Regions from separate parts of the Alteromonas sp. 4NH20-0104 genome, predicted to be linked through region 2. Evidence: predicted binding sites of a transcription regulator. Region 2 holds the regulator's gene; each other region holds the start of a gene.
What was found. The regulator ArgR, encoded in region 2, controls arginine synthesis, uptake and breakdown. The targets are predictions, from matches to a motif close to ANTGAATANNTATTCANT.
Positions count from the first base shown of each region.

Region 1 (10,036 bases), on a different contig from region 2:
GAATCCGGTTCTGGTAAAAGCTTAATAGTACAGGCTATATCTGGTGCCACGCCGCCCAATTGGAGCATTACCGCCGACCGTATGAGCTGGAACGGTAATAATCTGCTGTCGATGTCGGAGCAAAAACGCCGGCAAATCCTTCGCAAAGACATCGGCGTGGTGTTTCAGCATGCTATCGCGTCGCTGGACCCGTCTGTAACCCTGGGCGAGCAACTGGAAGAATCACTGCCGGACCAGTTAATTGAAGGTAGTTGGTTCTGGCAACGGGCACAATCGAGACGCAAGGTGGTTATTAACACCGTGCACAAAGTCGGGATTAAAGATCACAACCAGTATCTGCGAGCTTACCCACACCAGATCCCCACCGATATTGGCCAGAAGCTAATGCTCGCCATGGCCCTGGTCAGCCAGCCGAAAATGCTGATTGCCGATGATCCGACCCGGGGCATGGAAACCACCACCAAAGTGCAGGTGTTAAAGTTACTGTCACGCCTCAATCAAACCCGGTCACTGGGCATTTTATTTGTTAGCCATGACCTGCTGGCCATTGCCAGTATGTCGCATACCATGACGGTACTCTATTGCGGGCAAACGGTGGAATCCGGCAAGATGAAGCATATTCGCAAACGGCCATTACACCCTTATACCAAGGCGTTAATGGACAGTGCGCCGAGTTTTAGCAAGGATTTACCGCCTAAATCTCAGTTACCTACCCTGGCCGGTACCATTCCGACCCTGCAACATTTGCCTATTGGCTGTCGTCTGGGGCCGCGCTGCCCGAGAGCCCAACGAGCCTGTGTAAACGTGCCTGCGGTACGCAAGATTCATGATCACAGCTATAGCTGCCACTTCCCGCTTCATCGGGAGAAAGTATGACTCAGATACTTAACGTCAGCGGCTTAACCTTTCGCCATAGCAGTAAAAAACGCTGGCTGAAAAAACCGGAGGTGTTTTCCCTTGGTCCTATTGATATGCAGGTCACCAAAGGAGAAACCATCGCTATTATCGGTCAGAACCGGTCTGGCAAATCGCTGCTGGCCAAAATGCTCGCCGGTGCAGTGGAGCCGGATGAAGGACGTATTCAGTTACAGGAAGAAAGATACTGGTCAGTGAAACACCGGGTGGCGCGCAAAAAAGCCGACATTACCGGTATCCGCATGATATTCCAGCACAACAGTGAGTCGATTAACCCCGGGATAACAGTGGGCCAAATCCTTGACGAGCCGCTACGCTTAAATTCATCGATGTCAGAAGAAGAGCGTAAAGCCCTGATAGGCGACACACTGGTAAAAGTAGGGTTACTGCGGGAACATATCTATTTTTACCGGCATATGCTCTCTGACGGCCAGCAACAGCGTGTTTCGCTGGCCAAAGCGATATTACCCGACCCCAAAGTGTTAATTGCCGATGAGCCTTTTGCCGCGCTGGATCCGACTATTCGTTCCCAGACCGTCAACCTGATCCTGCAGTTACAAAAAGAAATGGGCCTGGCGTTTATCTTTATTTCCCACAACCTGGGGATTGTCCGGCACATTGCAGACCGGGTGATTGTGATGGATAAGGGACAGATTATTGAAAGTGGTAAAACCGAGACCATCTTTCGATGGCCTCAGCATGAGATGACCAAAAAACTGGTGATGTCGTATCAGTCGTTAATCCCGCAACAAACGATGCGGGAACCAGACTAATTGCCTAACCAACCAGTGCCAGCAGTACCCCTGCCGCCACGGCAGAACCCAGTACGCCAGCCACGTTAGGTCCCATAGCATGCATTAACAGGAAGTTATGCGGGTTTGCTTCCAGACCCACCTTGTTTACCACCCGCGCGGCCATGGGTACCGCCGACACGCCTGCCGCACCGATCAGAGGATTAATGGTTCCCCCGCTGGCTTTGCTCATCGCCTTAGCCATCAGTACACCGGTTGCGGTGCCGATAGCGAAGGCCACCGCCCCCAGTCCCAGAATACCGAGTGTTTCCACCGTCAGGAATTTATCTGCAGACAGCTTGGAGCCTACCGCTAATCCCAGGAAGATGGTGACGATATTGATGAGTTCGTTCTGAGCGGTTTTACTCAGGCGATCGACCACACCACATTCTTTCATCAGGTTACCGAAGCAGAACATACCCACCAGTGGGGTTGCCGAAGGCAGGAACAGAATGGTCAGGAACAGCACTGCCAGCGGGAATAAAATCTTCTCTTTGGCTGAAACGTGACGTAACTGCGCCATTTCAATTTTACGCTCTTCCGGGGTGGTCAGCGCTTTCATAATGGGTGGTTGTATAATTGGTACCAGCGCCATGTAAGAATACGCAGCAACCGCTATAGCACCCAGCAAGTCCGGCGCCAGCCGGGAAGCGAGGAATATCGCCGTAGGCCCGTCAGCTCCGCCAATAATAGCGATTGCCGAGGCGTCCTTGAGGGAAAAATCAAAACCCGGAATAAAATTAAGCGCAATCGCCCCGAACAGCGTGGCAAAGATACCAAACTGCGCAGCCGCACCGAGCAGCAGCATTCGCGGATTGGCTATCAGCGCGCCAAAGTCGGTCATTGCTCCCACGCCCATAAAGATGAGCAGAGGGAAAACGCCGGAGTGGATCCCCACTTCGTAGATGTAATACAACAGACCGCCAGGCTCGGTGAACCCCGCCAGCGGAATGTTAGTCAGTAAGGCGCCAAACCCTATCGGAAATAACAGTAATGGCTCAAACTTTTTAACGATCGCCAGATACAACAGTAGTCCGCCTACTGCCATCATAATTAGCTGGCCCGCTTGAAAATGGGCCAGCGCCGTGCTGTCCCATAGTATGGCTAATTGTTCCATGGCCGCTTAACCCAAACTGATCAGAGGCTGACCGCTGGAAACGCCATCGCCGTCTTTTACCTGAATTGAAGACACTGTACCGTCAAACGCACTGCGAATTTCGGTTTCCATTTTCATTGCTTCCAAAATGATTACAACGTCGCCGTTGGCCACCTGATCGCCTGGCGAAACCAGGATTTTAAACACATTACCGGCTAACGGCGCGTTAATGGTTTGACCCGATGGTGCCGGGGCTGCAGGCGCTGCCGCCTGAGCAGGAGCAGACGCTGCTGGCGTAATAGCCCCCAGTTCGCCTTGAGCGCCGACTTCAACGCTGTACAGTTTGCCGTCTACACGAACATCATAAACAGCCGCTTCTGATGCTGATGCCGGGGCGCTGGCTGCCGGTGCAGCTGGCGCGGCTTCTTCGCCGGTTGGAACCGGTTCAAATGCATCCGGGTTATTGCGGTTTTCAAGGAATTTAAGGCCAATTTGTGGAAACAGTGCATAGGTCAGCACATCGTCGATTTTGTCTTTGGCCAGAGTAATCGACTTTTCCTTGGCCAGACTATCGAGTTCAGTTTCGAGTTTTTCCAGTTCCGGCTCAATCAGATCGGCCGGACGACAGGTAATCGCCTCGCCACCGTCCAGTACCCGCGCTTGCAGTTCACTGTTAACAGGCGCAGCGGTAGCACCGTATTCGCCTTTCAGTACGCCTGCGGTTTCTTTAGAAATACTCTTATAACGTTCGCCGGTGAGGACGTTTAACACCGCCTGGGTACCAACGATTTGCGACGTCGGTGTGACCAGAGGAATAAAGCCCAGATCTTCACGAACCCGCGGGATTTCCTGCAGCACTTCGTCAAACTTATCAGCTGCGCCCTGCTCTTTCAGCTGGCTTTCCATGTTGGTTAGCATACCACCTGGCACCTGAGCCAGCAGAATGCGCGCATCCACGCCTTTCAGGCTGCCTTCAAACTTGGCGTATTTTTTCCGTACATCACGGAAATACGCAGCAATCTCAGCCAGTTCGGGTAAATCCAGTCCGGTATCACGCTCAGTACCTTCCAGAATAGATACCATAGTTTCAGTGGCAGAGTGACCGTAAGTCATACTCATGGATGAAATAGCGGTATCCAGAATATCAATGCCGGCATCAATGGCCTTCTGATACGTTGCTGTACTCAGACCGGTTGTGGCGTGACATTGCATGGCAATGGGTACCTCAACGGTTTTCTTCAGCTCGGTGATTAAGGTTTCACACTCGTAGGGCTTAAGCAGGCCCGCCATATCCTTAATACAAATTGAGTGAACCCCCATGTCCTCAAGCTGTTTCGCCATATCCAGCCACAGTTCGAGGTTATGAACCGGACTCACCGTATAGGAAATAGTCCCCTGGGCATGGGCACCGCAATCCACAGCCGCTTTAATCGCCGTTTGCAGGTTGCGCACATCGTTCATGGCGTCAAAGATACGGAACACGTCGACACCGTTGTCGTGGGCTCGCTCAACGAAGCGGGTCACTACGTCATCCGCATAGTGACGATAGCCCAACAGGTTCTGGCCACGCAGCAACATCTGTTGCGGGGTTTTAGGCATGGCCTTTTTTAATTCGCGAATACGCTCCCAGGGATCTTCGCCAAGATAACGTATACAGGAATCGAAGGTAGCACCACCCCAGGACTCGATTGACCAATAACCCGCATTATCAAGCTTTTCAGCGATGGGGAGCATATCCTCCAGACGCATTCTGGTGGCTAACAGTGATTGGTGCGCATCCCGAAGCACCAGTTCGGTAATCGCCAGTGGCTTAGACATGTGTTCTCCTAAAGTGTGTTATTTATTCTTTGCGTTTCTGTGCGCGTGCACAGCAGCAGATATGGCAGCGATAACGTTAGTATCGGCAGCAACTGTTGAAGTGGCTTTCGTGCCCGACGCTCTTGCTGGCGCCTGAGGCTCCTGACCAGGGAAACGCTCACAAAAAGCCTTGAGTGCGTTCACCGCGAAAATGAGAATTGTCAGAAACACAAAAACAAAGCCCATTCCGACCAGCAGCAAATTGCCGGCTTCCATTAGTAATCCTGAAATTGGTGTAGTCATTGCTTTTCCCGGGCATTATTTTGGAAACAGATTAGTATCACGGCAGTTGCTAAAACACAATATAAACAACTGTTTGAATTGCATAAAAAATCATTTTTTACGACTAAATATCAATATATATTCTATTTAGTGCATAAAATTAAGTTTGACTTATGGGGTGTATAAATTCAGTGAATAACAGGATCACACAATATTAACAATCCGTATTCATTGCATAACCCATAAGCAGTGTTTATAGGGTGTATAACTGGTTAATATATCGCCTGTTAATCAGTGTGCTGGAGCGCACTGTTGAAGGCAAGACAAAGCGAAGCAATGCTTGATCTGAATTAATGGAAAATTTATTTTCCCATGGCTAAGGCGTGTGAAGATTCCCGGTTACAGCGTTTTACACATAAAACAGCTATTGGGATCGGGTTGATAATCGGCGAATGGTCCACAAAACGAAAAGCCGTAGCGCTGATACAGTTGCCTCGCCGGGGCAAAAAATTCCATGCTGCCGGTTTCCAGCCACAGGGTTTGATAGCCGGCGTCACTGGCAAACCGGATAAGGTGCTCGAGCAATAATTTGCCGGTACCGGTACGACGCGCATTGGCGGGTGTGCGCATGGACTTTATTTCAGCTTCCAGCGGATTGATGTGCTTAAGTGCAATGCAACCCAACAACCTGCGGTCTGAGCGCGCGGCGAAAAAGGTAATCTCCGGCGCCTTGAGCTTGCTAACGTCGAGAGCGTGAACGCATTCAGGAGGAGAAGTGGCATACATATCCGCCAGATGCTCTTCGAGCAACGCAATCACATCGCCGCCGGTGAGGTCATCAACGCTAATGTCCACCTGCGTGGCAACGGTCATCAGATAAACCCTTTCAGCGTTGCCAGGCCAAAGGCATTGCAGGTGGTTGAATCCATCATCTCACCGTTAATGATACGTGCTTTTACTTCGGCCAGAGGCAGTTTATGCACGGTAAGCCCCTGCTCTTCTTCTTCCAGTGCCTGAGCCGTTTTGGTGAGCGTTTTGGCCACAAAGATGTGGTAGCGCTGGGAACACATCCCATAAGCTAAGAATTGTTCTCCTACATACTGCCAGTCGGCTGCCAGCAAACCGCATTCTTCTCTTAATTCGGCCTTAGCAACACTCAGTGCGTCAAAGGTTTCCGCGCCCTCTTTAGCCCCTTGAGGAAATTCAAGATGACGGCCCTTCACAGGATAGCGGTACTGCTCGACCAGGTAAACATCGTCACCGTCCAGCGCTATCACCACTACGAAATCGGGCTTATCCACGACACCGTAAATTCCCCGGTAGCCATCCTCGCGGCCAATGCTATCCTCGCGAACCGTCATCCAGCGATTCTGATAAACCACTTTGGAGTCGAGGGTTTGAATTTCGTCGGTCTTGGTGTCTTTCATAAAAATCCATTTAGTGCAGGAAACAGAACCAGGCAGTACAAAAAATAAGAGCTGCGAAAGCAGCTCTTAGAGAGGATTAAAGGTATTCGACTTCGATGATTTCATATTCCACCGCACCAGACGGCGTTTGAATGTTCACCATGTCATCCAGTTCTTTACCAATCAGACCCCGGGCAATGGGTGAATTAACGGAAATCAGGTTTTGTTTAATATCCGCTTCATCATCGCCAACAATGCGATAAGTCGTTTCTTTATCGTTATCAACGTTAATAATGGTTACCGTGGCACCAAAAATAACCTTTCCATTGTTAGGCATCTTGGTGACATCAATAATCTGAGCGTTAGACAGCTTACCTTCGATGTCCTGAATACGGCCTTCACAGAAACTTTGTTGTTCGCGGGCAGCATGGTACTCAGCATTTTCTTTTAAGTCGCCATGTTCACGGGCGTCGGCAATCGAAGCGATGATTTTAGGACGCTCTACCGATTTAAGTTGATTCAACTCCTCGCGAAGCATCTCAGCACCACGTGCAGTCATAGGATATTGAGTCATGTTGTTATTCTCACTTACCTGAATATGTTTTGCTTGAAACAAAAAAATGCGCCCGGTGGGCGCACTTTTCAATAGTTAATAACGAATTAATGCGTTAGAGAAGAATACACAGAATCCTTCTTTTTGTCATTATCCGTTTATTCTGGCGTGCAGTGCCTGAACCGAAGTCACTTTTCCGCGATCGTCAGCCGATTTAGCCTGTACGGTAGCAAAGGCGGCGTTCATCGTGGTGGTATAAGTGACTTTGTTCACCAGCGCTTCGCGGCGAATATACACAGAATCGGTAATCGCCTGACGACCTTCCGTTGTATTAACGATATAAGAATATTCACCATTCTTTATCGCATCGACAATATTCGGACGCCCTTCTGACAGCTTATTCACCACCGACACCTCAATGCCCTGGGCGCGCAGTGATTCCGCGGTACCACTGGTACATTCAATGGTGAAGCCTTTCGCGATAAGCGCTTTAGAAAGCTCTACCAACTTAGGCTTGTCGGTTTGACGCACTGATAACAGCGCTTTACCTGAAGCGGGCAATGGCGCACCAGCACCGAGGTTGGCTTTGGCATAGGCTTCTTCAAAGGTGTCACCGACCCCCATGACTTCACCGGTTGAGCGCATTTCCGGCCCCAACAGTGGATCCACCCCCTGGAATTTAGCGAACGGCAGTACCACTTCTTTCACAGAGTAGAACGGTGGAATAACTTCCGCAGTAAAGCCCTGTTCTTTAAGTGTTTTACCCGCCATTGCCCGGGCTGCAATTTTAGCCAGTGGCACACTGGTAGCTTTGGATACAAACGGAATGGTTCGCGCCGCACGAGGGTTAACCTCAATCAGGTACACTTCGCCATCTTTAATCGCAAACTGGGTGTTCATCAGGCCGATTACGCCCAGTTCAAGCGCCATGGCTTTAACCTGCTCGCGCATAACATCCTGAATATCCTTGGGTAATGAATGCGGCGGCAGTGAACAGGCCGAGTCACCGGAGTGTACACCCGCTTGCTCGATATGCTCCATGATACCGCCAATCACTACGTCGGTGCCGTCACATACGGCATCGATGTCCACTTCGATGGCATCATCGAGGAAACGATCGAGCAGAACCGGTGAGTCGTTAGACACTTTTACCGCTTCATTCAGATAACGTTTAAGGTCTTTCAAGTCGTACACGATTTCCATCGCACGACCACCCAGTACATAAGAAGGACGAACCACCAGCGGGAAGCCGATTTCCTTGCCTTTCTCAAGCGCCTGTTCCATGTTGCTAACGGTTGCGTTAGCAGGCTGTTTCAGCGCCAGTTTGTTCACCATTTGCTGGAAACGCTCACGGTCTTCGGCACGGTCAATCGCTTCAGGCGAGGTACCAATAATCGGTACACCGTTGGCTTCCAGCGCACGGGCCAGTTTGAGCGGCGTTTGGCCACCGTACTGAACAATAACGCCTTTGGGCTTCTCAACCGCAACGATTTCGAGTACATCTTCCAGCGTTACCGGTTCAAAATACAGTCGGTCTGACGTGTCGTAGTCGGTAGATACGGTTTCCGGGTTACAGTTAACCATGATGGTTTCATAACCGTCTTCACGCATAGACAGCGCGGCATGTACACAGCAGTAATCAAACTCGATACCCTGACCGATACGGTTAGGACCGCCACCGAGGACCATGATTTTATCCCGGTCTGACGGCGCTGCTTCGCATTCTTCATCATAGGTTGAGTACATGTAAGCGGTGCTGGTAGAAAATTCCGCTGCACAGGTATCAACCCGCTTATACACTGGCTTAATGCCCATGCCTAAGCGCAGATCGCGCACGTCACTTTCCGCCACTGACGTAAGGGTAGCCAGACGGGCATCAGAGAAACCTTTACGTTTTAAGGTATTCATCAGATTTTCGTCGATGTTGGCCACACCAAGCTCAGTCACTTTCTGCTCAAGCTGCACTAACTCTTCTAACTGAACCAGGAACCAGCGGTCGATATTAGTCAGTTTAAAGACCTCTTCAACGCTCATGCCGGAGCGGAAGGCATCGCCGATGTACCAGATACGCTCAGCACCAGGCTGACGTAATTCGTAAACCAGTTTGCTCTGTGCTTCCGGATCGTCAAGGTCGAGGATCGGATCCAGACCGGCAGCGCCCACTTCCAGACCACGTAATGCTTTTTGCAGTGATTCCTGCTGATTACGACCAATCGCCATCACTTCACCCACAGATTTCATCTGGGTAGTCAGACGGTCGTTAGAACCGGCAAATTTTTCAAAGTTGAAGCGTGGGATCTTAGTGACGACATAATCGATGGCCGGCTCGAAAGACGCCGGCGTTAAACCACCGGTAATGTCGTTAGCCAGTTCATCCAGAGTGTAACCTACTGCCAGCTTGGCAGCTACTTTGGCAATCGGGAAGCCGGTTGCTTTTGAGGCCAGCGCAGAGGAACGGGATACCCGTGGGTTCATCTCAATAATAACCAGGCGGCCAGTTTGTGGGTCGACACCAAACTGTACATTTGAACCGCCGGTTTCCACACCAATTTCACGCAGTACAGCCATGGCTGCATTACGCATAATCTGGAATTCTTTGTCGGTTAAGGTTTGTGCTGGGGCCACAGTGATAGAGTCACCGGTGTGCACACCCATGGGGTCAAAGTTTTCAATAGTACAAACGATGATGCAGTTGTCGGCTTTATCGCGGACCACTTCCATCTCGTATTCTTTCCAGCCAATCAATGATTCATCGATTAGCAGTTCGTTGGTGGGCGATAAGTCCAGACCACGGGTACAGATTTCATTGAACTCGTCGATATTGTAGGCGATACCGCCGCCGGTACCCCCCATAGTGAATGACGGGCGAATGATACACGGGAAGCCGATGCGGCTTAATACATCGTGAGCCTGTTCCATAGTGTGCGCGATTTCCGCACGCGGACATTCCAGACCAATTGATTTCATGGCTTTATCGAAACGCTCGCGGTCTTCCGCTTTGTCGATGGCATCTGCCGTAGCGCCAATCAGCTCTACGTTGAATTCATCCAACACGCCTTCGCGGTTCAAATCCAGTGCACAGTTGAGTGCTGTCTGGCCACCCATGGTAGGCAGGATCGCATCAGGACGTTCTTTTTCGATAATCTTGCGCACTACTTCCCAGTGAATTGGCTCGATATACGTGGCATCGGCCATT
Region 1 is NZ_BAAJLP010000008.1:152,877-162,912, reverse strand. Features, by position in the region: gene AC27IB_RS08170 (oligopeptide/dipeptide ABC transporter ATP-binding protein) at 1-876, shown strand, start outside; gene AC27IB_RS08165 (ATP-binding cassette domain-containing protein) at 873-1,688, shown strand; gene AC27IB_RS08160 (sodium ion-translocating decarboxylase subunit beta) at 1,693-2,823, opposite strand; gene oadA (sodium-extruding oxaloacetate decarboxylase subunit alpha) at 2,830-4,620, opposite strand; gene AC27IB_RS08150 (OadG family protein) at 4,639-4,902, opposite strand; gene AC27IB_RS08145 (GNAT family N-acetyltransferase) at 5,281-5,754, opposite strand; gene AC27IB_RS08140 (NUDIX domain-containing protein) at 5,754-6,308, opposite strand; gene greA (transcription elongation factor GreA) at 6,385-6,861, opposite strand; gene carB (carbamoyl-phosphate synthase large subunit) at 6,991-10,036, opposite strand, start outside.
Region 1: a site for ArgR is predicted at 4,980-4,997, ahead of AC27IB_RS08150 (OadG family protein). Genes of this name have one in related genera too.

Region 2 (10,036 bases):
ATGGTCGTAGTTGTTTTTCTCACGAGCTTCCATGGGCAAGTGGTCCTGCGCGCGGTAATAATGGTCCTCGCGGAGGATTTGCACCGGTCGGCCTTGCTCAGAAAAAGCATTTATCAGGTTCTCGGTGAACAACGATTTACCAGAGCCCGAAGCTCCGGAGATAGCAATAATCAGGGGTGTTTGCATAGTGGGAAAAACGTATTTTTAGTTATAGCAAAGATACGCAAATGCACCGTGCGAATCAATCCCACAGTATTGGCTTTAAATCAGATAGCGCCTTTCGGGTGTGTTTTGACATCCCGGCAAATGGTGAGTCTTTGCATTATAATGCTGACCATTTGTTCAGGTTACCATTGTTTTTCCAGCTTGCAAACTGTCTGTCATCAGGGCTTAACAACTATTGTGTACAGGCCTGATTACAAACTGGCCTATTCACCAATAATGTGGATGTCGCTAAGGTGCAGGATGGGTAGCGCATAGGAATGTTGTTTGGAGCGGGATCCCTCACCTTGTGCGCGGGGTGGGTAATAACGGGCCTTCTCTTCACTGAAGCCGGCAAACACCTCATCCAGTGCGGCGCGAATTTCGCTCAGGGTCTTGTCCAGGTTGGCATTGAAATCCGGACGTTTTCGTTTGGTATGCCCCAGTTCCATAAGGCGGCTAAATACCTTGCTGGCCAGGTGGGTCAGTTCAGGCGGAATATCTTTATGGTGCAATAACACGGAATTGGGGTTCTCGATACAGTAATGAAGCAGCGCGGTGTAGAAACACAGGGGCTTATTCTGCAATTGCACAGTGACATCATTTACCCCGTTACCCAGCGTTTTTTCATTAAGATTAACGGTTAATTTGGGGGTAAGTTTCACAATAGGAAGGGGTTGCGCCAGTGTTGCGGCTTTAACTGCCCTGCGCTGACTTGCCCTGACTTTGACAAAAGCCGGCGATATCAGCAACGCGGCGATTAAGGCTAAGGGGCTGAATGCCAGGTAGTGATAGAGTGGTTTGGTTGCCAGTTGCACATTGACGGTTTGCTCGGAGTTTTCCAGTATTAGTTGGGTTAAACGGGCATTTTCAGGCTGGCCTGCTGTGTTGGCCGTTACCGACTGCAGTGACACCAGCCAAACTCCGGTTTGTTGTTCGCTGAGAATAGTATTAATGCGCTTAAGGTAGCCTTTGAGGGTATCCTGATTCGGCGGCGTTCTCAGAGTTTGGTTTCCAACATCTAAAAACTGCAGGTCGAGACTGATCCGGGCTTTTATTTTGTCGATGGCTTCGTGCTCGGCATATAAACGGGCACTACTTTGCCCTATGATGGCACCGAGTTGAAACAAAACAAACAGCATCAGCGTTATGATGCCGCCCTTTAACCAGTCACCGGGTGCAATATCATAGGTTTTCATTTGATTTACACTCATTGATTAGCACCACGTCGCGGTAATACTTGCGCGGATGGTTATTGGAAATCTCAGTAATGACCTGCTGAATAGCACAGCGTAAATCCGTGTTGTTATCCTGCATCTTTAAATACCAGCGCATACCGGGAACGCTGTTTTCCAGTGAAGTGATGTAACTCCTGGACAGTATTTGTTCATCGGCTTTACCCCAGTAACTGGAGATAATGTCTACTTCGCCTGCCATCAGGGCGCGACGCAGCTCCTGATGAGAGTTGTAATAGTAGAGCTTGATATTGGAGTCATTCAGGCCAAGGCGTTGTAATACCGTTTTAGGTACTATGTGCCCGGAGCGGCTGCTGGGATAATCGAGTATTCCTATCCGCTTGCCCAGCAGGTATTCTTTACTGAGTGCTGGTTTCTCCCGCAGGGCAATAAAGTAGGCGCTGTAATCCGGGTGTGCGGCAATGCTGTCGTAATGGTAAATGCGGTCTGCCCCGAAAGCGTCTACTACATTACTTTTAACCAGGGTTAACTCCGGCACCCCATGGTTCACAAAGCGAAAGGTATCAAAGTCATTGCGACCAATGATAACCTGTACATCACCAAACTGACGTTGCACTACATTATTGGCACACAGCAGCGGCAGAGCTTTCTCGGCGATGGATTGTTCGGTAAGGTAAACTACGAATTCCTTACGGTTTTGCGATAGCGGCGCATCACATCTTAATTTGCTGGTTGTTTGCGGCGAGATGTCATCGATTTTCTGGCTGTTTTGCACATAGCCAAGCGCGCCGCTAAAAATAAAAATAGCAGCGACAATCAGCCATCGTGTTGTCGAATTCAGTCGTAAACGGTGCAAAGTGTTCTAGAGTTAGTTTTACTTATTTGTCCAATTTGAACAGTTAAACTTATTTAATGCAATAAGTAAGTTTATTTTGAATGTGTAAATTATTGAAAATTAAGTTTATTCATTGAGTAACTTTGAATTTGCTTAAACGCTGTTTATTCTTTGTGAATGTGCGAAGAATATAGCTGGGCTTGTGAGCAGGGCCGAGAGTTCTGATAATTTAGGTAAATAACTGACCGTTCGTTCAGGAAAACATAAAAATAATAAGCGTTGTCAACTTTTTAAGTAGTTCAACCAAAGCGAACTTGTCATATTGCTGAAACAATAATAATGAACAATCTCGGCCCGATTTACGCTGTTTTATAGAAACGGAACTGTCACCAATAACGGCTATGGTGACCGGACATAAAAATTGCCTTTACTGCCGGAAGCAACAGGTTGCTGTTATACCTCTTGTTAACGGGGGTAATACAAACGCCTTATGAAAATAAATGGGAAACACACTAATGATGACAAAATCGAAGCTTAATCGCGTAGCGATTGCGGTAGCGATGTCTGTTGGTCTGTCTACTGCCGCTATGGCACAGCAGACATCTTCAGAAATCACTGGTCGCGTAGTTGGTCCACAGGGCGCACCTGCAGCGGGTACAGTAATTACTGTTAAGCACGTTCCAACCGGAAGTATTAAAACAGTCACCGCTAACGCAAACGGTCAGTTTAACCTGTCTGGTCTGCGTGTTGGTGGTCCATACGAAATTGTAATGGATTCTGACACTTTCGAAGATGCAACTATTTCAGATGTTTACCTGTCTCTGGACAGTGGTTTAAACCTGAACAACTTTGCACTGGGTGCACAAGCTGACGTTGAGCGTATCGAAGTAACTGCTTCACAAATTGCTTCTATTGCTTTTGGCCAGAAAGGTCCTTCTTCAAACTTCAGTCTTGAAGACCTGCAAAACGCACCAGCTATCAACCGTGATATTAAAGACCTGGTTCGTGCCGACCCACGTGTTTATATCGACGAAACTTTCTCAGACGGCATTCAGTGTGCCGGTGCATCACCACGTTTCAACAGCTTAACGCTGGACGGTATGCGTCTGAACGATAACTTCGGTCTTAACTCTAACGGTTACCCAACTGAAAGCATTCCTTTCTCATACGATGCGATTGAGCAGGTTGCTGTTGAATTAGCACCTTTCGACGTAGAGTACGGCGGTTTTACAGCGTGTAACATCAACGCGGTAACCAAGTCTGGTACTAACGAAGTTCACGGTTCTGCTTTCTACGATTTCACTTCTGACTCGTTTAAAGGCGATTCAATCGAAGGTAACGACATCGACAACGGTAACTACACTGAAAAACGTTATGGTTTCACTGTAGGTCTGCCTCTGATCAGCGACAAGCTGTTCTTATTCGGTGCTTATGAGAAGAAAGAAGGTGTGCGTCTTCATGAGTATGCAGGCCTGTCTCGCGCAAGTGCAGAAGAAATTGCTGAAATTACCGAAATCTCTCAAACAATTTACGGATACGATCCAGGCGGTTTCAAAGGTTCTTCTCCTGTTGAAGACGAGAAGTTACTGATTAAATTAGACTGGAACATCAACGAAGATCACCGTGCAGCGTTCACTTACAACTGGAACGATGGCTTCAATATTTCTGAATCAGATACCGGTACATCACGTCTGTCTTACGACGGTCATTTCTATGAGCGTGGTGCAGAAATCGAAACTATTACAGCTTCTGTTTACTCAGACTGGACTTCAGATTTCTCAACCGAACTGCGTATTGGTAAGACTAAACTGGATAACCGTCAGATCTCTGTCGATGCGGGAACTGGTTTCAGTGAAATGCAAATTAACCTGGGTGACACCGTTGTTTACCTTGGCCCGGATGATTCTCGTCAATCAAATGACCTGAACTGGGATAACACAACCTTTAAACTGGCAGGTACTTATCTGTTAGGCGATCATACCATCACTGCTGGTGTTGAGTACGAAGACTTAGATGTGTTCAACCTGTTCGTGCAGCAATCACGCGGTGAATATCGCTTTAACTCAATCGATGATTTCCGTAACGGTCTTGCTGGCCGCATTTTCTATAATAATGCTGCTGGTACCAACGATCCGAATGACATTGCAGCAAGCTTTAGCTTTGCCACTACGACGTTCTACTTACAGGACGACTGGTATGTTAATGACGATCTGACTTTACTGTTTGGTTTACGTTATGACAAATGGTCTTCTGACGATCGTCCTCGTTACAACGAAGCGTTTGAAACCGAGTATGCGGACTACAACAATGGTCAGGGCCTGTCTAACACCGGTAACTTAGATGGTATTGACCTGTGGCAGCCGCGTGTAGGTTTTAACTACGTGTTGACTGACGATATGGAACTGCACGGTGGTTTCGGTCTGTACTCTGGTGGTAACCCGAACGTTTGGGTATCTAATGCCTACTCCAATGACGGTGTGATCCAGGTTGCGACTACCGTTGCCCCTTGGCAGCAGGATGTTGACTTCGGTGGTTTGCCAGTTGACTTGTTTAACACCCCATTAGTAAATGGTGCGTCGCCAGGTTATGGTATTCCACAAGCTCTGTACGATTTCGTTGAAGATGCTCCAACTAACGGTTCTGCTAACAATGTGGTAGCTGTTGATCCTAACTTTGAAGTACCTACTGAGTGGAAATATGCTTTAGGTTTAACTTACCTGGCACCTGGTGACTACCTGGTACAAGCTGACATTCTTTATACTGATAAGAAAGACGCTGCCACTTATATTGAGCCTTCACGTGAAATTATCGGTTACGGCCCCGATGGTCGTCCTCGTTACGATGGTTCTAACAGCACCTTCCTGTTAACTAACGTTGACGGTGATTCAGGTGATGCAACGACTCTGTCACTGGCAGTGTCTAAAGAGTACGACTTCGGGTTAGACGTAAGTGTTGCTTATGCCTATAACGACTCTACAGACGTTAACCCAATGACCAGCTCAGTTGCTTACTCTAACTTTGTTAACTTTGCGACCAGCGATCCAAACAATCCTGGTGCCTATACCTCTAACTATAACATTCCGCACCGTTTCACACTGCGCGTAGGTTATAAGCATGAATTTATCGACGGCTATACAACGCGTTTCAACGTGTTTGCTTCAGCTAACGAAGGTCGTGGCATGAGTTATACCTTTGGTGAGGACATCGACGGATACTATGGCGATGACAATACAGGTGGCGGTCGCCAGTTACTGTACGTTCCAACTGTTGACGATGCTAGCGTAGTTTATGGTCCTGATTTCGACCTGGATGCGTTCAATGCATTCGTTTCATCTGAAGGCCTGGGCCGCGGCAAGATTGCGTCTCGTAACGGTACTAACGGCGATTGGTGGACTAAAGTTGACGTTCGTGTAAGCCAGGAACTGCCTGCGTTTGCTGAAGGTCACCGTGCATCAGCATTCTTCGTTATCGAAAACCTGGGTAACCTGTTAAACGATGACTGGGGTGTACTGAAACAAGGTAACTTCGTTTCTGAGTCAGTTGTTGAAGCTAGCGTAAATGAAGACGGTCAGTACGTTTACGAGGAGTTCCTGGGTGCCGACCAACGTGACAGTTGGTCAAGTTCTGCATCATTGTGGGAAGTTCGTGTAGGTGTAAGCTACCGCTTCTAAGCAGTCACTGCTAATCATTAAAAAACCCCGCTGATGCGGGGTTTTTTGTTTTCAGCGCTGTAATAAACATAAGCTTTAGCAATAGGACGATGTTTATACGTTGTCGAATAAATCCTCTACGCGCTGGCGCAGATTTTCAATTTTGGTGACATCGGCCGGCGCAATAAAAATAGTGTCGTCACCGGCAATGGTGCCCAGCACGCCATCTTTTTTACTTAATGAGTCCAGTAAACGGGCAATAAGCTGCGCAGCCCCCGGGCTGGTGCGAATTATCACCATCACATTATTATGCACAATATCCAGCACTAGCTGCTTGAGTGGGCTTTTCGCCGTAGGCATACCCAGTTCCGGCGGCAGGCAGTAAACCATATCACCACGGGCATTACGGGTACGAACCGCGCCAAACTTACTCAGCATACGTGATATTTTACTCTGACTAATATTGTTGAAGCCCTGGTTTTTCAGCCCGTCAACAATTTCTCCCTGGGAGCCGTAACTCTCAGCCTTAAGAATGTCTTTGAATGCCCGGATGAGCTCTTCCTGCTTCTGATTTGCCATTTAGTTCCTGACGTTTATTCGTAATTTTATGATGTTGGCCGCGCGGGTTATGCATTAATCGCTAATCGATTCGGCTAACCTGCCGGCTTGGTGTATACTCTAACCCGCGAAAGGCTCAGGGCCGGGATAGTTCCCATCCCCTAACGGTTTTCAAAACCAGTTATTGTGCCCTAATTTGCATGAAAAAGCAACATTAATGCATAACTATGCACTTATATTGAATATAACCCGATAAATCGCCCATTCGCCCGTCATAAGACTAATAGGTGATTGAGTTTAAGGCTGACATCCTTTAATGTGTTCGGCCGTTATTAAACGTGATTCTTTCCATGAGGAGAAATGGTATGAAAGTAGCCGTGTTAGGTGCTGCCGGTGGTATTGGTCAGGCGCTGTCACTGTTGTTAAAAACACAACTGCCAGCAGGTTCTGAGTTAGCTTTGTATGACGTTGCGCCGGTTGTTCCGGGTGTAGCTGTAGATTTAAGCCACATCCCCACTGCAGTTAAGGTTACCGGTCACGGTAAAGACGACCTGGCAGAAGCTTTAACAGGTTGTGACGTAGTATTAATTCCAGCAGGCGTACCTCGTAAGCCTGGTATGGACCGTTCAGACCTGTTTAACATCAATGCGGGTATCGTCAAGAATCTGGTAGAAGGCATTGCCGATAACTGTCCTTCTGCTTGTACTTGTATTATCACTAACCCGGTTAACACCACAGTTGCTATCGCTGCTGAAACACTGAAAGCGAAAGGTGTTTACGATAAGAACAAACTGTTTGGTGTTACTACGCTGGATGTTATTCGTGCAGAAACCTTCGTTGCAGAACTGAAAGACCTGGATCCAGCCAGCACTCACGTGCCGGTTATTGGCGGTCACTCAGGTACCACTATTCTGCCTCTGCTGTCTCAGGTCGAAGGCGTAGACTTCTCAGACGACGAAGTAGCTTCTCTGACTACCCGAATTCAGAATGCCGGTACTGAAGTGGTTGAAGCGAAAGCTGGCGGCGGTTCTGCTACGCTGTCTATGGGTCAGGCGGCTGCTCGCTTCTGCCTGTCTCTGGTTGCCGCTATGCAAGGCGACAACGTTGTTGAGTACACCTATGTACAAACTGATGACAGCGACGATGCTGCGTTCTTCTCGCACCCTGTACGTTTAGGTCCAAACGGTGTTGAAGAAATTCTGTCTTACGGCGAACTGAGTGCTTTCGAACAGAAAGCTAAAGAAGATATGCTGGAAGGCCTGCGTGGCGACATCAAACTGGGTGTTGACTTCGTAAACGGTTAATTCTGGTACGATATACCTGATAAAAACCGGCTGCCAAGCCGGTTTTTTTATGCCTGTAACATAGCAATAAGTTCAATCCCGCTCAGCTCATCGGATTGCTATAATTCAAAAATTGAACAACACTGGTTTTATCAGGGCAAATTGCTGGGTGAATTGTGAGAAGTCGGCTTTACGTTATATTAATCCTGCAATTGTGTAGCCTGTTGGCTTGTGGTGCTTTATCTGCAAAAGAAGCGGAGGCTGCTAACCCGTCTTTCAACGACATTCGCTTTGTTACCCATAGTCCTTCCTTATTTGATGTACTGAACCAGGAAAGGCCACCCCAAAGTCCCATGAATGCGGCGCATATGGCGTTGTTTAAAGAAATGGAGTTTAAACCCGCCGCTGAGCTTACCGTTACGTCGCGGATTATTGCGGTTCTGTCGGAGGAGACGCCGGCCTGTGCATTTATGATAGTTAAAAGCCCCGAACGTGAGGCGGCCTTCGATTTTAGTTTACCCACCGATTACCTGCTTTCGCACCGGTTATACCAAACGACTGATACACCGCCGCTGTCGACCGACCTCTTGAACGACGATAATGAGCTGGCCAGCCTCAGGGCCCTGTTTAGTTACTATCCTCAGCGTAAGCTTATGCTGCTCAAAGACCGCTCCCATGGCGCTTTACTGGATGCCCAGATTGCTGATTTGCCCGACAGCGTTAAATACTATCGTTGGGGCAGTCATCAGTATGACAGCGATATTCAGATGCTGGTCAGGGAGCGGGGAGAGTATATTCTTGCCTACCCTTACGACATACAGAGAGAAGCGCAAAACTACCCGGAAATTACCTTTCAGAGCGCCGCTATTGCCGGCAACTCAGCCATTAAAACCGGTCATATGATGTGTAACCGTAATCCTGCTACAGCAGGTTTTCTTACTACTGTTAATGATGCGTTGCGTAAGCTTTATCACCAGCCGGTGTTTCTTGAATCCCACCTTAAATTTAACGATCCCTCGGCTCACGATGCGTTAATACTAGGGCTAAAAAAGCTGCAGCAGCTGTAGTGGTAGGAATACCCATAAAAAAAGCCGCGCAGGGGCGCGGCTTTTATAGATTATAGCGTGGCTTAACCGGTATTTCGCATACCAATTGCAATACCACTGATGGCAACCATCATGGCTTTGTCCAGCGTCGCATCATGCTCGTCGTCTTCTAACTGACGTAAACGAGAGAGTAATTCGATTTGCAGGAAGTGCAGCGGCTCAAGGTACTGAGCACGAATATTCATGGACTCTTTACCCTGTGGATCCGCTTCCATAATGTCAGCTTGACCGTTGATATCCAGTTGTAGCTTGATGGCTTCCTGCAGCTCCGCGCGCAAACCTTCACCAAAGTGTTTCAGTTCATCGGGTACCAGACGGTCATCGTATTCTGCACTGATCCGTGGATCGGCCTTTTGGAAAACCATATCAAGCATGGATAAACGTGACTGGAAGAAAGGCCAGTTCTCGCGCATTTCCTGTAGCTTCTCGTGGTTACCTTCCTGACGAACCGCTTCAATGGCTTTCATGCTGCCTAACCAGGCTGGCAGTACCAAACGGGTTTGCGCCCAGGCAAAAATCCAGGGAATGGCCCGCAGGCTTTCAATACCGCCGGTTGGCTTACGTTTAGCCGGACGACTCCCTAACGGCAATTTACCCAGTTCCTGCTCAGGTGTAGCCACTCTGAAGTAAGGGACAAACTCCGGATCCTGACGGACTACGCCACGATAGAAATCGCGACCCTTCGCGGCCATGGCCTTCATCAGTTCACGCCACTCGTCCTTAGGGGCCGGTGGTGGGAACAACATGGCTTCTATAATCGCACTGGTGTAGATACCCAGGCTGCGTTTAGCCAGTAACGGCATACCAAACTTATAACGGATGGTTTCACCCTGTTCAGTCACGCGGAAACCACCGTCCAGTGAACCCGGAGGTTGCGAGTGAATAGCGGCATGTGCCGGTAAGCCACCACGGCCAATTGTACCGCCGCGACCATGGAACAGGGTTAGCTTAATGTCGAATTCCTCAGCCAGCGCAACCAGCGCTTCCTGAGACTCGTACTGCGCCCAGCCTGCGGCAATGGCGCCGGCATCTTTGGCAGAATCAGAATAACCAATCATGACGAACTGCTTACCCTGGATATAACCACGGTACCAGTCGATGCTCAGCAGTTTACGCATCACTATAGGGGAGTTATTCAAATCGTCCAGGGTTTCAAATAACGGTGCTACCGGCATTGGCCAGTCGACGCCCATTTCCTGCAGTAATA
Region 2 is NZ_BAAJLP010000028.1:62,494-72,529, forward strand. Features, by position in the region: gene udk (uridine kinase) at 1-186, opposite strand, end outside; gene AC27IB_RS18050 (hypothetical protein) at 429-1,415, opposite strand; gene AC27IB_RS18055 (PhnD/SsuA/transferrin family substrate-binding protein) at 1,387-2,253, opposite strand; gene AC27IB_RS18060 (TonB-dependent receptor) at 2,748-5,903, shown strand; gene argR (transcriptional regulator ArgR) at 5,997-6,461, opposite strand; gene mdh (malate dehydrogenase) at 6,806-7,744, shown strand; gene AC27IB_RS18075 (hypothetical protein) at 7,900-8,790, shown strand; gene ppc (phosphoenolpyruvate carboxylase) at 8,853-10,036, opposite strand, start outside.

Region 3 (10,036 bases), on a different contig from region 2:
GGAGTGACCAGTCCACGCGGGGTCGATACCGCGATCGAGATATCAAAGTAGTTGTGATAAACAATGTCATCACCGTCTAATGAGGCATTAACCTCAGGGAAACGCTTAAGCGCTTCGGTGACCGCCTTCACATAGAAAGACATGAAACCTAAACGAATACCGTGACGCTTCTCAAACCCTTCCTGATACTGCTTACGCAGCTCCATGATAGGCTTCATGTTAACTTCGTTAAACGTGGTTAACATGGCAGTCGAGTTTTTCGCTTCCAACAGACGGTTAGCTATGGTCTTACGCAGGCGAGTCATTGGTACACGTTTCTCACTGCGCTCACCGGCCGGAGCGGCTGGTGCTTCAGTCGACGCAGCACTGCTTGCAGCTGGCTTGCTGTCAGACTTCAGATACTGTTCCACATCTTCTTTCGTAATGCGGCCATTTTTACCTGAACCTTTCACTTTCGCCGGATCGACACCTTTTTCTGCTAATAAACGACGTACTGAAGGGCTTAATGCATCGCTGTCACCGTCGTCACTGCTTTCTTCAGCAGCCGCAGCTGGCGCTGACGCACCTGCACCTTCGGTAAATTTAGCAATCACTTCTTCTGCGGTCACCGTGGCACCTTCGTCGGCCAGGATTTCAGAGATAGAACCGTCTGCCGGCGCTACCACTTCGAGGACCACTTTATCAGTCTCGATATCAACCAGGTTCTGGTCACGGCTCACTTTTTCACCGGGACCAACATGCCAGGTTGCAATCGTAGCATCGGCGACTGACTCAGGCAGAACAGGGACTTTGATGTCGACCGTTTCACCGCTCGCTTCTTCTGCTGCCGGCGCTTCTGCTTTGGCTGGCGCGGCTTCCGCTTTGCTTTCTGACTTGGCCGGTGCAGCACCGCCCTCTTCCAGTTTAGCTATTACTTGTTCGCCAAGTACGGTTGCACCTTCTTCATCGATAATCTCACCGATAACACCATCTGCAGGGGCAACGACTTCCAGTACTACCTTGTCTGTCTCAATGTCTACCAGGTTCTGGTCACGTTTTACACTGTCCCCGGCTTTTACGTGCCAGGTTGCAATCGTGGCGTCGGCAACTGACTCGGGTAGAACCGGAACTTTTATCTCAATTGTCATCTCTGTTCCTTATTTTATCGTGAGAGCGTCTTCAACCAGGGATTTTTGTTGCTGGTTGTGAACGGATAAATAACCTACGGCAGGCGAAGCTGAAGCCGCACGTCCCGCATATGTTAATTTGGCACCATCTGGGATTACCTGCCAGAAGTGATGTTGGCTACAATACCAGGCGCCCTGATTTTGTGGCTCTTCCTGACACCAAACCCAGTCTTTTACATGGCTGTATTCAGCCACGATTTTCGCACATTCTTCCTGCGGGAACGGATACAACTGTTCCAGACGAATAATGGCGACGTCGGTTTGTTCATTTTTACGGCGTTGGTCCAGCAAGTCGTAATACACTTTGCCCGAACACATCACAACACGTTTAACATCTTTAGCCGGCAGTTCGTCAACTTCACCAATCACGTTATAAAAAACGCCTTCGGCCAGTTCTTCCAGTGAAGAAACTGCCATCGGATGACGTAATAATGATTTAGGCGACATCACAATAAGTGGCTTACGCATTGGACGCACCACCTGACGGCGGATCATGTTGTATACCTGAGCTGGCGTAGACGGTACACAGACCTGCCAGTTGTGGTCAGCACATAATTGCAGGAAGCGTTCAAGGCGAGCAGAGCTGTGCTCCGGACCCTGTCCTTCATAGCCATGGGGTAACAGTACAGTTAGTCCACACAGACGTCCCCACTTAGCTTCACCTGAACTTAAGAACTGGTCAAATACTACCTGCGCACCGTTGGCGAAATCACCAAACTGTGCTTCCCAGATGGTCAGACAGGTAGGTTCAGCAGTAGCATAACCATACTCAAACGCCATAACGGCTTCTTCAGACAGCACGGAGTCATAGATTTCAATCGCTTCCTGATCTTCGCTGATGTGCTGCAACGGCATGTAGGTCGACGCATCGGCCTGATTGTGCAGTACAGCATGACGGTGGAAGAAGGTACCACGACCTGAATCCTGACCTGTAAGACGAATACTGGTGCCACCTTTAACGATGGAGGCATACGCTAACAGTTCGGCCATACCCCAGTCGAGGCTGCGCTCGCCGGCCATCATGGCTTTACGGTCGGTATACACTTTATTTACCCGCGACTGCAGTTTCACTTCGTCAGGATATGTCACCAGACGTTCGCCCAGTGACTTTAGTTCATCCAGCGTCATTGAACCGTCATAGGGTGTATCCCAGTCATGACCAAGGTACGGATGCCAGTCAACCGAGTGCTCGGTCATCGGACGCCATTCTTCAACTACGCAAGCGCCGTGATCCAGGGCTGCCCGGTAGTCTTCGATCATCTTATCCACGTCCTGTTTCGTCATTACGCCTTCGGCAATGAGCTGGTCGGCGTACAAATCACGCGGCACAGGATGCTTTTTGATTTTTTGATACATTACCGGCTGCGTGGCATTCGGCTCGTCTGATTCGTTGTGACCATGACGACGGTAACACACCAAATCGATAACCACATCACGCTTAAATTTGTTACGGAAATCAAGCGCCAGTTTGGTGACAAATAACACTGCTTCCGGGTCGTCAGAGTTGACGTGGAGAATCGGTGCCTGCACCATCTTGGCAATATCCGTACAGTATTGCGTCGAACGGGTATCTTCAATTTTAGAGGTGGTAAAACCAACCTGGTTGTTAATAACAATACGTACCGTACCACCCACTGCAAAACCGCGGGTTTGTGACATATTGAAGGTTTCCTGAACCACACCCTGACCGGCAATGGCCGAGTCACCGTGAATAGTCACCGGTAACACTTTAAGTGCACTGTTCTCACGACGGTCAAGACGGGCACGTACAGAGCCCATCACCACCGGGTTAACAATTTCCAGATGCGACGGGTTAAACGCCAGCGCCAGGTGAACGTTACCACCTGGTGTGGCAAAGTCAGACGAATAACCGGCGTGGTATTTTACGTCACCGGCACCCAGACTTTGATCGTGCTTACCAGCGAACTCGTCGAACAATACAGAGGGGTTTTTACCCAGTACGTTAACCAGCACGTTAAGACGACCACGGTGAGCCATACCCACCACGACTTCTTTGGTGCCTTGTGTACCGGCTTCAGTGATCAGCCCTTTAAGCATAGGAATTAACGCATCGCCACCTTCCAGTGAGAAGCGTTTGGCACCCGGGAACTTTGCCCCCAGATACTTTTCCATACCATCGGCGGCAACCAGCCCTTTAAGCAGGCTGACTTTGGTGTCACGTTCCATTTGCGGACGTGATTCGACCGACTCAATACGTTGCTGTAACCAGCGTTTTTGCTCAGTATCGGTAATGTGCATGTATTCTGCACCGATAGAGCTACAGTAGGTTCTGTTTAATGACTTAAACAGCTCGCCTAATGCCATAGTTTCTTTGCCGATGGCATAAGAACCTACGTTAAAAACCGTATCAAAGTCCGTCTCGGATAGATTGTGATGCGACAACTCCAGGTCTCTGACCCGTTCCTGTTTCCACAATCCCAGCGGATCGAGGTTGGCATGCTGATGCCCCCGGAATCGATAGGCATTGATTAACTGCAATACCTTAACCTGTTTCTGGTCTGACTGATTGCTGCTCGTTGTGTTAGCAGACCCACTGCTACAACGGGCCAGCGGACCCAGAGACGCCAGTTTGCGGAACTGGTCTTTGATAAGGCTATGGTTACTTTCTAATTCCACCCCATCCACTTTGGGTAAAGCGTCAAAGGTATCACGCCAGGAATCAGAGACACTTTGCGGGTCGTCAAGGTAGGCTTCGTACAATGCTTCCACATAGGCAGCATTGGCTCCAGCCATGTGCGATGAGTCCCACCACGCTTTCATCACGCTTTCTTGCATTATTGTGCCTTGCTAGGTTGTCAATAAAACTGTCAGGTCGGACGTCTTACCCGACCACATTTACAAAAAAATAGCCACCCCATAAGGATGGCCATTTATGCATTACTTACTTGTTACTGAAACAGTAATCAAGATAATTGCTAAACAGCCCGTTGTAAAAGCATGGACTTAATCTGCCCAATTGCTTTTGTAGGGTTTAGTCCTTTAGGACATACACTTACACAGTTCATGATGCCGTGACATCTGAACACGCTGAATGCATCATCCAGATCGTTCAGTCGCTCGTCTGTTGCTGTGTCGCGGCTATCAATCAGGAATCGATAGGCGTGCAACAAGCCGGCTGGTCCGATGAACTTATCCGGATTCCACCAGAACGATGGGCAAGATGTTGAACAGCATGCGCAAAGTATACACTCATAGAGTCCATCCAGTTTAGCACGCTCTTCCGGAGACTGCAGATGCTCTCTTGCCGGTGGCTGTTTACTGTCGTTAATTAAGAATGGCTTAATTTTCTCATATTGCGTATAGAACTGGGTCATATCAACCACCAGGTCACGCACTACAGGCAAACCAGGTAACGGGCGAATAACCAGTTTACCTGAACCCAGTGCCGACAGTGGCGTGATACAGGCCAGACCGTTTTTGCCGTTCATGTTCATGCCGTCAGAGCCACAAACGCCTTCACGACAAGAACGACGGAACGATAACGTAGGATCCTGTTCTTTTAAAAGAATCAGTGCATCCAGCACCATCATATCCTGGCCTTCTTCCACTTCCAGGGTGTAATCCTGCATACGAGGTGAATTATCCACCTCAGGATTGTAACGGTATACCGAAAAAGTTAATTGCATGATCTAACCCCTCTTAGTATGAACGTACTTTCGGCGGGAAGGCTTCGCGAAGCTTAGGCGCCATATTGACATCACGTTTAACCATGGCTTCAGTCGCCGGGTTGTATACGCTGTGACATAACCAGTTTTCATCATCACGATCCGGATAGTCAAAGCGACTGTGTGCACCACGACTCTCAGTACGGAAGTTAGCCGCCACAGCAGTGCTGTAAGCTGTCTCCATCAGATTGTCGAGTTCTAAACACTCAATACGTTGGGTGTTAAAGTCGGCGCTCTTGTCATCAAGACGAGCAGTCTTAAGACGCTCACGAATCTCTTTAAGCTGGTTAAGGCCGTCAGCCATCGCATCACCTTCACGGAATACCGAGAAGTTAAGTTGCATACATTCCTGTAAATCTTTCTTGATTTGAACCGGATCTTCGCCTTTGCCTTTCTCTGAACCTTCCCAACGATTGAAACGGGCCATGGCCGTATCAAGATCAGTTTCAGACGCCTCACGGCTTGGGGTCATTTCGTCGAGTTTGTCACCTAAGTGCAGACCCGTTGCGCGACCGAATACCACCAGGTCAAGGAGTGAATTTCCGCCTAAGCGGTTAGCACCGTGTACGGATACACAGGCAATTTCACCACAGGCAAATAAACCATTAACCAGTTTTTCATTGCCGTTTTCGTCAAGGGTTAAACACTGACCGTCAACATTCGTTGGAATACCACCCATCATATAATGGCAGGTTGGGATAACCGGAATCGGTTCTTTAACCGGATCAACGTGGGCAAAGGTACGCGACAACTCAAGAATACCCGGCAGACGTGATTCAAGGACGTCTTTACCGAGGTGATCGAGTTTCAGTTTGATGTGAGTGCCCCACGGGCCATCGCAACCACGACCTTCACGAATTTCGGTCATCATTGAACGGGCAACAACGTCACGACCGGCTAAGTCTTTGGCGTTTGGCGCATAACGCTCCATGAAGCGTTCGCCGTCTTTGTTAAGCAGATAACCACCTTCACCACGGCACCCTTCTGTTACCAGAGTACCCGCGCCGGCAATACCGGTTGGGTGGAACTGCCACATTTCCATATCTTGTACACAAACGCCAGCGCGCAGTGCCATACCCACACCGTCACCGGTGTTGATGTGTGCGTTGGTGGTTGATGCGTAAATACGACCCGCACCACCCGTTGCCAGCACAACGGCTTTAGATTTGAAATAAACCACTTCACCGGTTTCAATGTCGATAGCCGTACAGCCAACCACATCGCCATCCTGGTTTTTTACCAGGTCCAGTGCGTACCATTCGCTGAATACTTTAGTTTTGTTTTTAACGTTTTGTTGATACAGCAAATGCAGTAACGCGTGACCGGTTCGGTCAGCCGCTGCGGCGGTACGTGCGCCCTGCTCGCCACCAAAGTTCTTGGACTGGCCACCAAATGGACGCTGGTAAATTTTTCCGTTTTCAAAACGCGAGAACGGCAGACCCATGTTTTCCATTTCAATAATGGCTTCAGGTCCGGTTTTACACATATATTCGATAGCGTCCTGGTCACCGATATAATCAGAACCTTTAACGGTATCGTACATGTGCCATTCCCAGTTATCTTCATGGGAATTACCCAGTGCTACAGTAATACCACCCTGGGCGGAAACCGTATGCGAACGGGTTGGAAACACTTTAGATAATAATGCACAGGATTTGCCAGACTGCGAGATTTGCAGTGCTGCGCGCATACCTGCACCACCGGCGCCAATAACGACGGCGTCAAATTCATGAACGGGTAAACTCATTTTACACTCCCCACAAAACAAACAAACCAGCGGCCACGTAAACAAACGCGATGATATTCAGTACATACTGAATAGTAGCGCGCAGACCGGTTGGCTTAACATAATCGGTTAGCACCTGCCACAGACCAATGCGAACATGGATCATGATGGAAACCAATGCAGCGAGGGTGAATACTTTCATCGCTATGCCAGAGAATAGCCCCTGCCATACGTCAAAGGTAATTTCTTCAGTAGTGATAAAAAATCCGGCCATGAAGAATGTATAGACTGCGATAATGACCGCAGTTGCACGTAAAGAGACGTAATCCTGTACACCATTACGCTTGATGCTTGCCTGATTAGTTACCATAACGCAACCCCTATAACTACTGTCAGTACCACCCACAAACCCATAACAACTTGCGCGCTTAAGTTACCAGACTCAAGCTCTTCCCAGTGACCCATATCCATTATACCGTGACGGATACCGCCAAGGATGTGGTAGGTCAGCGCAGAAGCTGTACCGATTGCAATGATCTTTCCAATCAATCCATCCATTAAAGCCTGCACATTGGCGAAGCCTTCTGGAGATGATACCGAAACGGCCCATGCCCAGATCACAAACAGCAGCGCAAAAAACATTGCGACACCGGTTACGCGATGGAGAATTGACGAAATAGCAGAGGGAGGAAATTTAATGGTGTTAAGGTCTAAATTTACTGGTCTTTGCTTTTTCACAATTTTTGCCTGTTTTATCCGTAGGGACAAATCACTCTCGTGTTGAGTCCTGACAGAGTGATTCTGATTGTTACTAAGTTAAATTTCTCATCCAATGAGGTGTTAACATTTTGTGAATATTTTATTACTTAATTAACAGAATAAATATTCAGCCAATTTAAGTAGGCCAGAGTATATCCACGACCTATTATAATTACAATTTTTTGTGTGGTATTAGGACATTAGTCTTAGGTCGTAGAAACGATAAAAACGCTTGATCCCGGGTACTACATAACCAGTATAATCTCAGACAATCTAGAATATTTATGTGTAATATAAGTAATAAAATTGACTTGTTACTGCATAATAAAGTACAAATACGCCACTTTTCCCACCGGATTGCTCAAAATTGAGTAACATCCCGATAAAGAAAATTCTGAGGAGAGCAACTTATGGCAGATCAAAAAGCCATTCTGAAAGCGGGCGACAAGGAAATCGAGCTTCCTATCTTGTCTGGAACTGCAGGCCAAGATGTGATTGATATTCGTGCCCTTGGTAAACACGGCTATTTCACCTACGACCCTGGTTTCCTGGCGACTGGATCTTGCGAGTCTTCCATTACATTTATCGACGGCGCAAAAGGTGTACTGTTACACCGCGGCTTCCCAATCGACGAACTGGCACGTGATGCCAATTATCTGGAAGTTTGTCACATGTTGCTGCACGGTGATGCACCCAACAAAGACGAATACGAAGAATTCGAAAACACTATCAAACGCCACACCATGGTGCACGAACAAATTCACATGTTCTTCCACGGCTTCCGTAACGATGCACACCCTATGGCCATGCTTAATGGTACAGTTGGCGCAATGTCTTCGTTCTATCACAGTGACCTGGACGTTTCTAATTTCGACATGCGTGTTCGCTGCGCCCACCGTCTGATTGCCAAAATGCCGACGTTGGTTGCCATGTGTTACAAGTACAACATTGGTCAGCCATTTGTTTATCCGCGTAACGACCTGAGCTATGCGGCTAACTTCCTGAACATGATGTTCTCTGTGCCAGCTGAAGACTATAAAATCAGCCCTGCTGTAGAACGTGCAATGGACCGCATTTTTACTCTGCATGCTGACCACGAGCAAAACGCATCAACCTCTACCGTTCGTTTGGCCGGTTCTTCTGGGGCAAACCCTTATGCGTGTATCGCAGCGGGTGTTGCGTCACTATGGGGCCCTGCTCACGGTGGTGCTAACGAAGCGTGTCTGCAAATGCTGGAAGAAATCGGTTCAGTAGACCGTATTCCTGAGTTCATTGACCGCGCTAAAGACAAGAACGACTCGTTCCGTCTGATGGGCTTTGGTCACCGTGTTTACAAAAACCACGACCCACGTGCAACCGTAATGCGTGAAAGCTGCCACGAAGTACTTAAAGAGCTGGATGTTCAGGATCCACTGCTTGACGTAGCGATGGAACTGGAGCGTATTGCACTGGAAGACCCGTACTTTGCAGAGAAGAAACTGTTCCCGAACGTTGATTTCTACTCTGGTATCGTACTGAAAGCAATCGGTATTCCAACGAATATGTTTACCTGTATCTTTGCCCTGTCTCGTACCGTTGGCTGGATTTCACACTGGCATGAAATGATGTCTGATCCTGCCCAAAAGATTGGTCGTCCTCGTCAGTTATATACTGGTCACACTCAGCGTAAATATACGCCAATTAAATAACGTTAATTTAATTGTAAAATATAAAGGCTCGCATTGCGGGCCTTTTTTATTACTAAATAAGCACTTAACTTTTTATTAACTTTTAAAATTACATTTAAGTTACACTTATTAAGAAAATGAATTTAAATAGAATGGAATAACAATCGATTACTGATTTAATAATCCACCAGTTATAAATTTTCGTAATAATGTTTAAATATTTATTATAAGTAAGGTATCACCCAAACCATGCAGCCCCTTATAAAACAATTAGGTTACGCCGGCTTACTGCCCTTTATCGGTCTGAATGCACTAACGTTTACCGATGTGTTGCCGCAATCACTGATATACCTTTACTTCACTCAGTACTCAGCAGTGCTGCTCTCTTTTTTTGGTGGTGTGCACTGGTACGATGCTATCAGCAGCAATAAACCTGCGCACCAAATGTATGTCGCCATGTTACCCACCATTGTGGGATGGATATGTTTAACTCAAACCGGGGCACCATGGGTATTAGGCGTGTTGAGCATTAGCTACCTGCTCATGATGTTTTACGACAAACAGGTACTCACGCTACCAAAAGAAATGGTTGTGGCTTACACCAAACTGCGTATGCAGTTAACCACCGTGGTTGTGTTATCGCATGCTCTGATGATTTTCAGCCGCTAAGAGCCAACTTGTTAAGCCTCTGAAAATAAAAACACCAGCCGAAGCTGGTGTTTTTTATTGAATAGTTAATACTGTCTTGCTTATTCGGCTCTGATTAAGTCCAGCAGTTCTTTGGTTTTTTCTTCAACCAAAGCAATATCACCTTTAGATTCAACATTCAGCCGGATCACCGGTTCGGTATTAGATTTACGTAAATTAAACCGCCATGTACCGAATTCCAGGCCGATACCATCCGTCTCGTCAATGACTTCTGCCAGCGGCTGATATTTATCCAGCACTCTTGCTAATGCCGCATCGGCATCTTTTAACTTACTGTTAATTTCACCTGACGACGGAAAAGCTTCTATACGCTCTTTTACCATG
Region 3 is NZ_BAAJLP010000007.1:118,579-128,614, reverse strand. Features, by position in the region: gene odhB (2-oxoglutarate dehydrogenase complex dihydrolipoyllysine-residue succinyltransferase) at 1-1,127, opposite strand, end outside; gene sucA (2-oxoglutarate dehydrogenase E1 component) at 1,137-3,962, opposite strand; gene AC27IB_RS07165 (succinate dehydrogenase iron-sulfur subunit) at 4,103-4,813, opposite strand; gene sdhA (succinate dehydrogenase flavoprotein subunit) at 4,827-6,599, opposite strand; gene sdhD (succinate dehydrogenase, hydrophobic membrane anchor protein) at 6,601-6,948, opposite strand; gene sdhC (succinate dehydrogenase, cytochrome b556 subunit) at 6,942-7,316, opposite strand; gene gltA (citrate synthase) at 7,748-9,025, shown strand; gene AC27IB_RS07140 (DUF3429 domain-containing protein) at 9,254-9,673, shown strand; gene AC27IB_RS07135 (phosphohexomutase domain-containing protein) at 9,754-10,036, opposite strand, start outside.
Region 3: a site for ArgR is predicted at 7,452-7,469, ahead of gltA (citrate synthase). Genes of this name have one in related genera too.